DNA from 2 places in the Streptomyces sp. NPDC026659 genome. Region 1 is predicted to be linked to the other one. Evidence: riboswitches for the same ligand, from Rfam matches in the RefSeq annotation. Region 1 holds a riboswitch; the other holds the start of a gene.
What was found. Region 1 has a riboswitch for glycine ahead of gcvT (glycine cleavage system aminomethyltransferase GcvT). Riboswitches for the same ligand answer to the same signal wherever they lie in the genome.

Region 1 (4,561 bases):
CCCCGGTCTCGTCCGCGATCCGGCGGAACTCCGCGAAGTCCAGCTGACGCGGGTACGCCGACCAGCCCGCGATGATCACCTTGGGGCGGTGCTCCTTGGCGAGGCGCTCGACCTCGGCCATGTCGACCAGGCCGGTCTCCTCGTCCACGTGGTACGCGACCACGTCGAACTGCTTGCCGGAGAAGTTCAGCCGCATCCCGTGGGTGAGGTGGCCGCCGTGCGCGAGGTCCAGGCCCAGGATGGTGTCCCCGGGCTGGGCCAGCGCGAACAGCGCCGCCTGGTTCGCGGAGGCGCCCGAGTGCGGCTGGACGTTGGCGTACTCGGCGCCGAACAGCTCCTTCACCCGGTCGATGGCGATCTGCTCGGCCACGTCGACGTGCTCGCAGCCGCCGTAGTAGCGGCGGCCCGGGTAGCCCTCGGCGTACTTGTTGGTCAGGACGGAGCCCTGCGCCTCCATCACCGCGAGCGGCGCGAAGTTCTCGGAGGCGATCATCTCGAGGGTGGACTGCTGACGGCGCAGCTCGGCGTCGACCGCGGCCGCGACCTCGGGGTCCAGCTCGTGCAGGGGCGTGTTCAGGACGTCAGTCATACGGGTCCGGCTCCTCAGCCTGCGGTGTAGGCGGTGTACTCGTCGGCGGAGAGCAGCTCCTCGGGCTTCTCCGCGGCGCGCACCTTGAACAGCCAGCCGCCCTCGAAGGGCGCGGAGTTCACCAGGGCCGGGTCGTCGACGACGTCCTGGTTGATCTCCGTGATCTCACCGGTGACCGGCGAGTACAGCTCCGAGACCGACTTGGTGGACTCCAGCTCGCCACAGGACTCGCCCGCGGTCACCGTGTCGCCGACCTCGGGGAGCTGGACGAAGACCACGTCGCCGAGCGCGTTGGCCGCGTGCTCGGTGATGCCGACCGTCGAGACGCCGTCCTCGGCGTCCGACAGCCACTCGTGCTCCTTGGTGTAGCTCAGCTGCTGCGGGTTGCTCATGACCTGAATTCTCCTGTACGCGAGGGCGTGCTGGACGGACGAAGGGGACGTAAACCGCTGGTGAGCGGGGAAAATGTGCGCAGGCTCACGCCGGCGTGGTACCGACGGCGGTCCCGGCCGGTGGCCGCTTCCCGAGCCCGCGCGGCGGCCGGCTACTTCTGGCGCTTGTAGAACGGCAGCGCCACGACCCGGTACGGCTCGTGGCTGCCCCGGATGTCGACGCCGACACCCTCGGTGCCCGGCGCCGCGTGCGCCGCGTCCACGTAGGCGATGGCGATCGGGCTGCCCAGGGTGGGGGAGGGGGCGCCGGAGGTGACCTCGCCGATCACCTCGCCGCCCGCGACGACGGCGTACCCGGCGCGCGGCACGCGGCGGCCCTCGGCGACCAGGCCGACCAGGACGCGCGGCGGGTTCTGCTCGACGCGCTCGGCGGCCTCCGTCAGCGCGGCGCGGCCCACGAAGTCGCCGTCCTTGGTGAACTTCACGACCCGGCCGAGACCGGCGTCGAACGGGGTCAGCTCGCGGGTCAGCTCGTGCCCGTACAGCGGCATGCCCGCCTCCAGGCGCAGGGTGTCGCGGCAGGACAGACCGCAGGGGACCAGGCCGGACGCCTCGCCCGCCTTGGTGAGCGCCTGCCACAGCTCCACCGCGTGCTCCGGCTTCACGAACAGTTCGAAGCCGTCCTCGCCGGTGTAGCCGGTGCGGGCGATCAGCGCGGGGACGCCCGCGACGGTGCCGGGGAGCCCGGCGTAGTACTTGAGGCCGTCCAGGTCGGCGTCGGTGAGCGACTTGAGGATGGCCGGGGACTCGGGGCCCTGGACGGCGAGCAGCGCGTAGGCGTCGCGGTCGTCGCGGACCTCGGCGTCGAAGCCCGCCGCGCGCTCGGTCAGCGCGTCGAGGACGACCTGGGCGTTGGAGGCGTTGGCCACGACCATGTAGTCGGTCTCGCCGAGGCGGTAGACGATCAGGTCGTCCAGGATGCCGCCGTCGGCCTGGCAGATCATGGTGTAGCGGGCGCGGCCGAGGCCGACCGAGGCGATGTCGCCGACGAGGGCGTAATTGAGGAGCGCGGCCGCGTCGGGGCCGGTCACGGTGATCTCACCCATGTGCGAGAGGTCGAAGAGACCCGCGCGGGTGCGCACCGCCACGTGCTCGTCGCGCTCGGAGCCGTAGCGCAGGGGCATGTCCCAGCCGGCGAAGTCGGTCATGGTCGCGCCGAGGGCGCGGTGCACGGCGTCGAGCGCGGTGTGACGGAGTTCGGTGCTGCTCATCGGTCGGTCGTCTCCCAGGGCAACGGGGGATGGGGCGAGGAACGTTCCTCCCCATCTGTCATCGGAACCTGAGAGGTTCGCCATGACCCGCACGGTCACGGTTTGCACCTTGGGTGGAGCCACTGACGGCAGCGGCCCGCTTTTCAGATGTGCCTCGCCCGCGCGGTAACGGGGCCTGAGAGATTCAAGGGAGGGACTTGCTCCTTCGGCGCCCAGGCAGACGTACTGCCGGGGACTCTCCCGCGCGGATTCAAGCGGCCGGTATGCAGTTGGCGGCCACATCATCGCACGGCGATCGCCGCCGCTGAAGGGGCGGCCGCCTGTGACCGGACCGTGGCAGTACGGACACCGAACCACCGACTTCCCGCATTACCTTCTCTTTACATTCGATGGGCAAGGGATTACCGAACCCAAGGGGAGGACGATCACGGTGAACAGGACTCCGGCGTACGCCACCACCGGCCTGGCGGTGCCGCGCCAGCCCTCCGCCCCGACGCGGGAGCGCCGGGCCGCCGCCCGCCCCGCTCCGCTCGTGCGCGACCTGCGCGAGCGTCCCGGCCGCACTCCCCGCGAACTCCGCTTCGGCCCCCGGGACCTGGTGGTCGTCACGGGGCTGCCCGGCAGCGGCAAGTCCACCCTCATGCACCGTGCCGTCCCCGGCCGCCGGATCGACTCCCAGGACACCCGCGACCGCTGGCAGACCCGCCTGACCGGGCTGCCGTACGCGCTGTACCGCCCCCTGGTCCGTCTCGCCCACTACGCCGGACTGCGCCGCGCCCTGGCCACCGGCGAGGGCGTCGTCGTGCACGACTGCGGCGCCCAGCCCTGGGTGCGCGCCTGGCTCGCCCACGAGGCCCGGCGCAGGGGCGCCGCCCTCCATCTGATCCTGCTCGACGTCGACGCCGAGGCCGCCCGGCAGGGCCAGCGCGAGCGCGGCCGGGGCGTCTCCCGGTACGCCTTCGGACGGCACCGGCACGCCACGGGGCGGCTGCTGCGCGCCGTGGAGCGCGGCGAACTGCCCCCGGGCTGCGCCTCGGCGGTGCTCCTGGACCGCGCCTCGGCGGACGGGCTGCGCCGGATCCACTTCGCGGCGTGAGGTCCGCCGCCCGCACCGGATAGCCTTCTGCACCACAGCATGGTTTTCCCGGCAGGCGGTAGGAACATGGACTTCCCGGCGGACTTTCCCGCGGACTTCCCGGCACAGGCACACCCCCATTCGCACGGCGGCTGGCCCGGCAACGAGCTGGAGGAGGTGCTCTCGGCCTCCCTCGGCGTGCCCTCGGCGGGCGCCCGGATCGTCGAGGTGCTCTCCCGCGGCTTCCTGTGGATCCCGCTGCCCAACGGCGGCGGCCCGCAGAGCGGTTCGCTCGACCTGCCCACCGTGGAGATCGACGGCCAGGGGTACGTCCCGGTGTTCAGCTCCGAGGAGCAGTTCCGCCAGTCGGCGGGCGCGCACCTCTCCTTCACCGTCGCCCCGGCTGTGGAATTCGCGCGCGGTCTGCCGCCGCAGGTGGGCCTGGTGCTCAACCCCGGTGGCGTGGTGGGCCTGCCGCTGCCGCCCCAGGCGGTGGCCGAGCTGTGCCGCGCCGACCGCACGGCCCTGGACGGCCCCGCGGGCGGCGCCCGCGTCCGGCTCTTCGAGCCCGACTGGCAGGAGGACCCGGTGGACTTCCTCGCCGCCGCCTCGGCCGAGTTCGCGGGCACGGGCGTCGTCGTCACGGCCCGCCGCTGCCTCGCCGCCATCGAGACGGCCGATCCGGTCCTCTTCGTCGGCGTCGAACTCTCCCAGTGGGAGGGCGACTTGCGTGCCCGCCCGCTGGAGGCCCTGGAGCGCGCCCTCACCCAGTCCCCGCCCCCGTGGCCGGTCAACCTCGTCCTCCTCGACGTGGCCCAGGACCCGGTGGGCGACTGGCTGAAGACGAACGTGCGGCCCTTCTACCAGTTCGGCAACTAGTCCTCTCCACCAATTCGGCAACCGGTCCTCCATGGGGATCACGGCGATCGCCGCTTAAGCTGTCCTCCACACTGGGGCAAGAATCGAAGGGGCGGTAAGACTGGTGAGCGCGAGCCCGAGCGCCGGCGTCGAACACACACTCCGCCAGGTCACCCCCGGCCGCTACGACGCCTACGAGGCACTGCTGCGCGCCCTCGCCACCCCCTCGACCGGGCAGATCTGGATGCTGCTCTGGCACGGCCAGGCCGGCTCACCGGACGCGCAGTACGGAAACATGGAGGTCGACGGCTTCGGCTACGCCCCCTGTGTGACCTCCGCGCAGGAGCTGTCGGCCAGCGGCTGGAGCCGGTCGTAC
Region 2 (4,561 bases), on a different contig from region 1:
CGGGCCGACGCCCGTCTCGGGACCGGCGGCCGGCTGGAGCGGGTGGTTCGGCAGGTACGGCGCGAGGTGCGAGCGTACGGCCACGGGGCCCACGCCCGGACCGCCGCCGCCGTGCGGGATGCAGAACGTCTTGTGCAGGTTCAGGTGCGAGACGTCACCGCCGAAGTGACCGGGCTTGGCGAGGCCCACCAGGGCGTTGAGGTTGGCGCCGTCGACGTACACCTGGCCGCCCGCGTCGTGCACCTGGGCGCAGATGTCGGCGACGTGCTCCTCGAAGACGCCGTGCGTCGACGGGTAGGTGATCATCAGCACGGACAGCTGGTCGCGGTACTGCTCGATCTTGGCGCGCAGGTCCGCGACGTCGATCTCGCCGTCCTCGGCGGTCTTGACGACGACGACCTTCATGCCGGCCATCGCGGCGCTCGCGGCGTTGGTGCCGTGCGCGGAGGACGGGATGAGGCACACGGTGCGCTGCTCGTCGCCGTTGGCACGGTGGTAGGCGCGGACGGCCAGCAGACCGGCCAGCTCGCCCTGGGAACCGGCGTTGGGCTGGAGGGAGACCTTGTCGTAGCCGGTGACCTCCGCGAGCCGGTCCTCCAGCTCGTGGATGAGGGTCAGGTAGCCCTCGGCCTGGTCGGCGGGCGCGAAGGGGTGCAGCTGGCCGAACTCGGGCCAGGTGACCGGCTCCATCTCCGTGGTGGCGTTCAGCTTCATGGTGCAGGAGCCGAGCGGGATCATGCCCCGGTCGAGCGCGTAGTCGCGGTCGGACAGCTTGCGCAGGTAGCGCAGCATGGCCGTCTCGGAGCGGTGCTCGTGGAAGACCGGGTGGGTGAGGTAGTCGTCGGTGCGCAGCAGCGCCTCGGGCAGGGCCTCGGCGGCGGCCGCGTCCAGCGCCTCGATGTCGCCCTCGACGCCGAACGCGGCGAACACGGCGGCCAACTGGGCGCGGTTGGTGGTCTCGTCGCAGGCGAGGGAGACGTGGTCGGCGTCGACCAGGCGCAGGTTGACCCCGCCCTTGCGCGCGGCGGCGACGACATCGGCGGCCGTGCCGGGCACGCGCGCGGTGAGCGTGTCGAAGTAGGCGCCGTGGACGATCTCGACACCGCCCGCCTTCAGGCCCTCGGCGAGGATCGTGGCGTAGCGGTGGGTGCGGCGGGCGATCGTGCGCAGGCCGTCGGGGCCGTGGTAGACGGCGTACATCCCGGCCATGACGGCGAGCAGCACCTGCGCGGTGCAGATGTTGCTGGTGGCCTTCTCGCGGCGGATGTGCTGCTCGCGGGTCTGCAGCGCGAGCCGGTAGGCCTTGTGGCCGTCCGCGTCCACGGAGACGCCGACGAGGCGCCCGGGCAGGCTGCGGGCGAACTTCTCGTGCACCGCCATGTAGCCCGCGTGCGGGCCGCCGAAGCCCATGGGCACGCCGAAGCGCTGCGTGGTGCCGATGGCGATGTCCGCGCCCAGCTCGCCGGGCGAGGTGAGCAGGGTGAGGGCGAGCAGATCGGCGCCGACGGTGACGAGCGCGCCCAGCTCGTGCGCCTGCTCGATCACCGGCTTCAGGTCGCGTACGGCACCGGAGGCGCCGGGGTACTGGAGCAGGACACCGGTGATGTCGCGGGCGGCCAGCTCGGCCGGGATGCCGTCGCTCAGGTCGGCGACGACGACCTCGACGCCGGTCGGCTCGGCGCGGGTCTCGATGACCGCGATGGTCTGCGGCAGCGTGTCCGCGTCGACCAGGAAGAGGCCCTTCTTGTTCTTGCCCATGCGCCGGGAGAGCGCCATGGCCTCGGCGGCGGCGGTGCCCTCGTCGAGCAGGGACGCACCGGAGGTGGGCAGTCCGGTGAGCTCCGCGACCATCGTCTGGAAGTTGAGCAGGGCCTCCAGGCGGCCCTGGGAGATCTCCGGCTGGTACGGCGTGTAGGCGGTGTACCAGGCCGGGTTCTCCATGACGTTGCGCAGGATGACCGGCGGGGTGAAGGTGCCGTGGTAGCCGAGGCCGATCATGGAGCCGAGGACCTGGTTGCGGTCCGCGAGCGAGCGCAGTTCCGCGAGCACCTCGGCCTCGGTGCGGGCGTCCGGCAGGTCGAGGGCGTCGGCGTTCTTGATGACGTCCGGGACGGCGACGGCGGTCAGCTCGTCGAGCGAGCCGTAGCCGACCTGCGCGAGCATCTTGGCCCGCGCCTCCTGGTCGGGCCCGATGTGTCGCTGCTCGAAGGGGATGCCCGCTTCGAGGGCGGAGAGCGGAATGCGAGGGGCGGTCATGTGCGGAGGCCTCCTGGTCTGGCGCGACCTGCGAGGGGCACCTCGGCGCGGGTGCCCACCGGCCTCCCCCTCTGTCATCTCATACCTGAGAGCTTCACCGGATGCCCGAGGGCCCCGGCTTTCACCGTCGGTGAGAGCGGGAGCCGTGGACGCCCGCTCTGCTTTCCAGAGTGACCTCGTCCGTGCGGTACGGGGGCCTGAGAGATTCCGGGGAGGAGTTGCTCCTTCGGCGCCTCCGACTTGCTCGGAGGACTCTCCCGCACGGGGTCAGCAGCCGTTGTCAGAGTACCAGCGGGGCCGTGCCGCGCGGCGTTCGAGTGGCCGCCGCGCTCATTCTGCTCTTTTGTAGTGCTAACGGATGAGTTGGGACCACGTGGAGGGAGAGGGACCGTGCAGACCGACATCGATCCGCGCAATCTGATCGGCCGCAAGGCGTTCGACCGCAACGGCACCAAGATCGGCACCATCGACGAGGTGTATCTCGACGACGCGACGGGCGTCCCCGAGTGGGCCGCCATACGCACCGGACTCTTCTCCCGCGACGCCTTCGTCCCGCTCGAACCGAGCGAACTGGTCGAGGGCACCCTCCAGGTCCCCTTCGAACGCGCGCTGATCAAGGACGCCCCGGACTTCGGGGTGGGCCGCCACCTCTCCCCCGAGCAGGAACTCCAGCTCTACCACCACTACGGCCTCGACGTGTCCGCCTCCCCCACCGCTCCCAAGGTCCCGGACCGCGACTTCGGCAAGCTCGCGGGCACCGAGGACGCCTGACCCCTCTCCTCCCTCACGTCCCCTCTCCCTGTCCACCGCTCGCCCTCGCCACCAGGGGCAGCGGGTCGGCCGGTGCCAGGTCCGGGTCGTCCACCCAGAAGGTCCGCACCCGGCCGGGCGCCGAGTCCTCCGGCGTCTCGAAGCGCACGGTGACCCGGCCGAGCCCGCTGCCCTGCACCCAGCCGGGCCCGTGTTCGGCGTGCCGTACGTCCTGGCCGGGCCGCCACTGCCGCTCCGGCGGCGGGGCCGGCGCGGCCGGGAGCGGTTCGGGCGCGGCCTCCTCGGGCTCCGCGGCGGCGAGTTCCCCCGCGGCCTGTGCGAACAGGTCCTCCTGGGTGTAGTCGGCCAGTCCGGTGACGCCGACGCCGAGCAGGCGCACTCCGCCGGTGGTGTCGACCGACTCCAGGAGCCGCGCGGCCGCCTCCCGGACCACCGCCGGGTCGTCCGTGGGCCCGCGCAGCGTCTCGGAGCGGGTCAGGGTCGAGAAGTCGTACCGCCGTACCTTGAGCACGATGGTCCGGCCGGACAGTCCCGCGCCGCGCAGCCGCTGTACGCAGCGGTCGGCGAGGCGCCGGACCTCCAGGCCGATCCTCGGCCGGTCGTGGATGTCGACGTCGTAGGTGTCCTCGACGGAGACCGACTTGGCCTCACGCTCGGCCACCACGGGCCGGTCGTCGCGGGCCAGCGCCATGGCGTACAGCGCGTGGCCGTGCGCCTTGCCGAGCAGCCGGACCAGTTCGTCCTCACCGGCCTCGGCCAGCTCGTCCACGGTGGTGATTCCGGCCCGGCGCAGATGGTCGCCGGTGGCGGGGCCGACCCCGGGCAGGGTCCGCACCGGCATCGGTCCCAGCAGGGCGCGCTCGGTGCCGGGCTCTATGAGGCACAGTCCGTCGGGCTTGGCCCGCTCGGAGGCGATCTTCGCGAGCATCTTGGAGGCGGCGAGCCCGACCGAGCCGGTCAGTCCGGTGACCGCCTTGATGTCGGCGCGCAGCCTGACCCCCGCCGCACGCGCCGACGGCTCGTCCCAGGCCGTTCCCCCGGCCTCCAGGTCCACGAACGCCTCGTCCAGGCTCAGCGGCTCCACCAGCGGCGACAGCTCGCGCAGCAGGGCCATCACCTGCTCGCTGATGGACCGGTAGAGGGCGAAGCGGGGCGTGACGTACGCGGCGTTCGGCGCCCGTCTGCGCGCCTGGGCCGTCGGCATCGCCGAGTGCACCCCGAAGACCCGCGCCTCGTACGACGCCGTGGCCACCACCCCGCGCGGCCCGAGCCCCCCGACCACGACCGCCTTGCCGCGCAGGCTCGGCTTGGACGCCTGCTCCACCGAGGCGTAGAAGGCGTCCATGTCGAGATGGAGGATCGTCGGCGCGGCTCTCACATGTCCGATGGTGCACCACACCACTGACAACGCCGGTCACCTCATCGGCGCCGGGATGCTTCCGCGGGCTCAGACGGCCCGGTTGCGCCGCCTGGCCAGTTCGTCGGAGGGGTTGTGCCCGATCAGCGTCTCGCCGGTGTCGACGCGCTCGCCGTG

Region 2: linked by a shared signal. The riboswitch ahead of gcvP (aminomethyl-transferring glycine dehydrogenase) and the one ahead of gcvT (glycine cleavage system aminomethyltransferase GcvT) in region 1 are both predicted to bind glycine.

The regions. Positions count from the first base shown of each region.
Region 1 is NZ_JBEZXY010000011.1:33,925-38,485, forward strand. Features, by position in the region: gene glyA (serine hydroxymethyltransferase) at 1-589, opposite strand, end outside; gene gcvH (glycine cleavage system protein GcvH) at 604-981, opposite strand; gene gcvT (glycine cleavage system aminomethyltransferase GcvT) at 1,134-2,252, opposite strand; glycine riboswitch at 2,406-2,505, opposite strand; gene AB0E91_RS25490 (AAA family ATPase) at 2,683-3,348, shown strand; gene AB0E91_RS25495 (enhanced serine sensitivity protein SseB) at 3,415-4,206, shown strand; gene AB0E91_RS25500 (enhanced serine sensitivity protein SseB C-terminal domain-containing protein) at 4,310-4,561, shown strand, end outside.
Region 2 is NZ_JBEZXY010000009.1:8,985-13,545, reverse strand. Features, by position in the region: gene gcvP (aminomethyl-transferring glycine dehydrogenase) at 1-2,256, opposite strand, end outside; glycine riboswitch at 2,432-2,526, opposite strand; gene AB0E91_RS22480 (PRC-barrel domain-containing protein) at 2,647-3,027, shown strand; gene AB0E91_RS22475 (DNA polymerase IV) at 3,041-4,405, opposite strand; gene AB0E91_RS22470 (MerR family transcriptional regulator) at 4,475-4,561, opposite strand, start outside.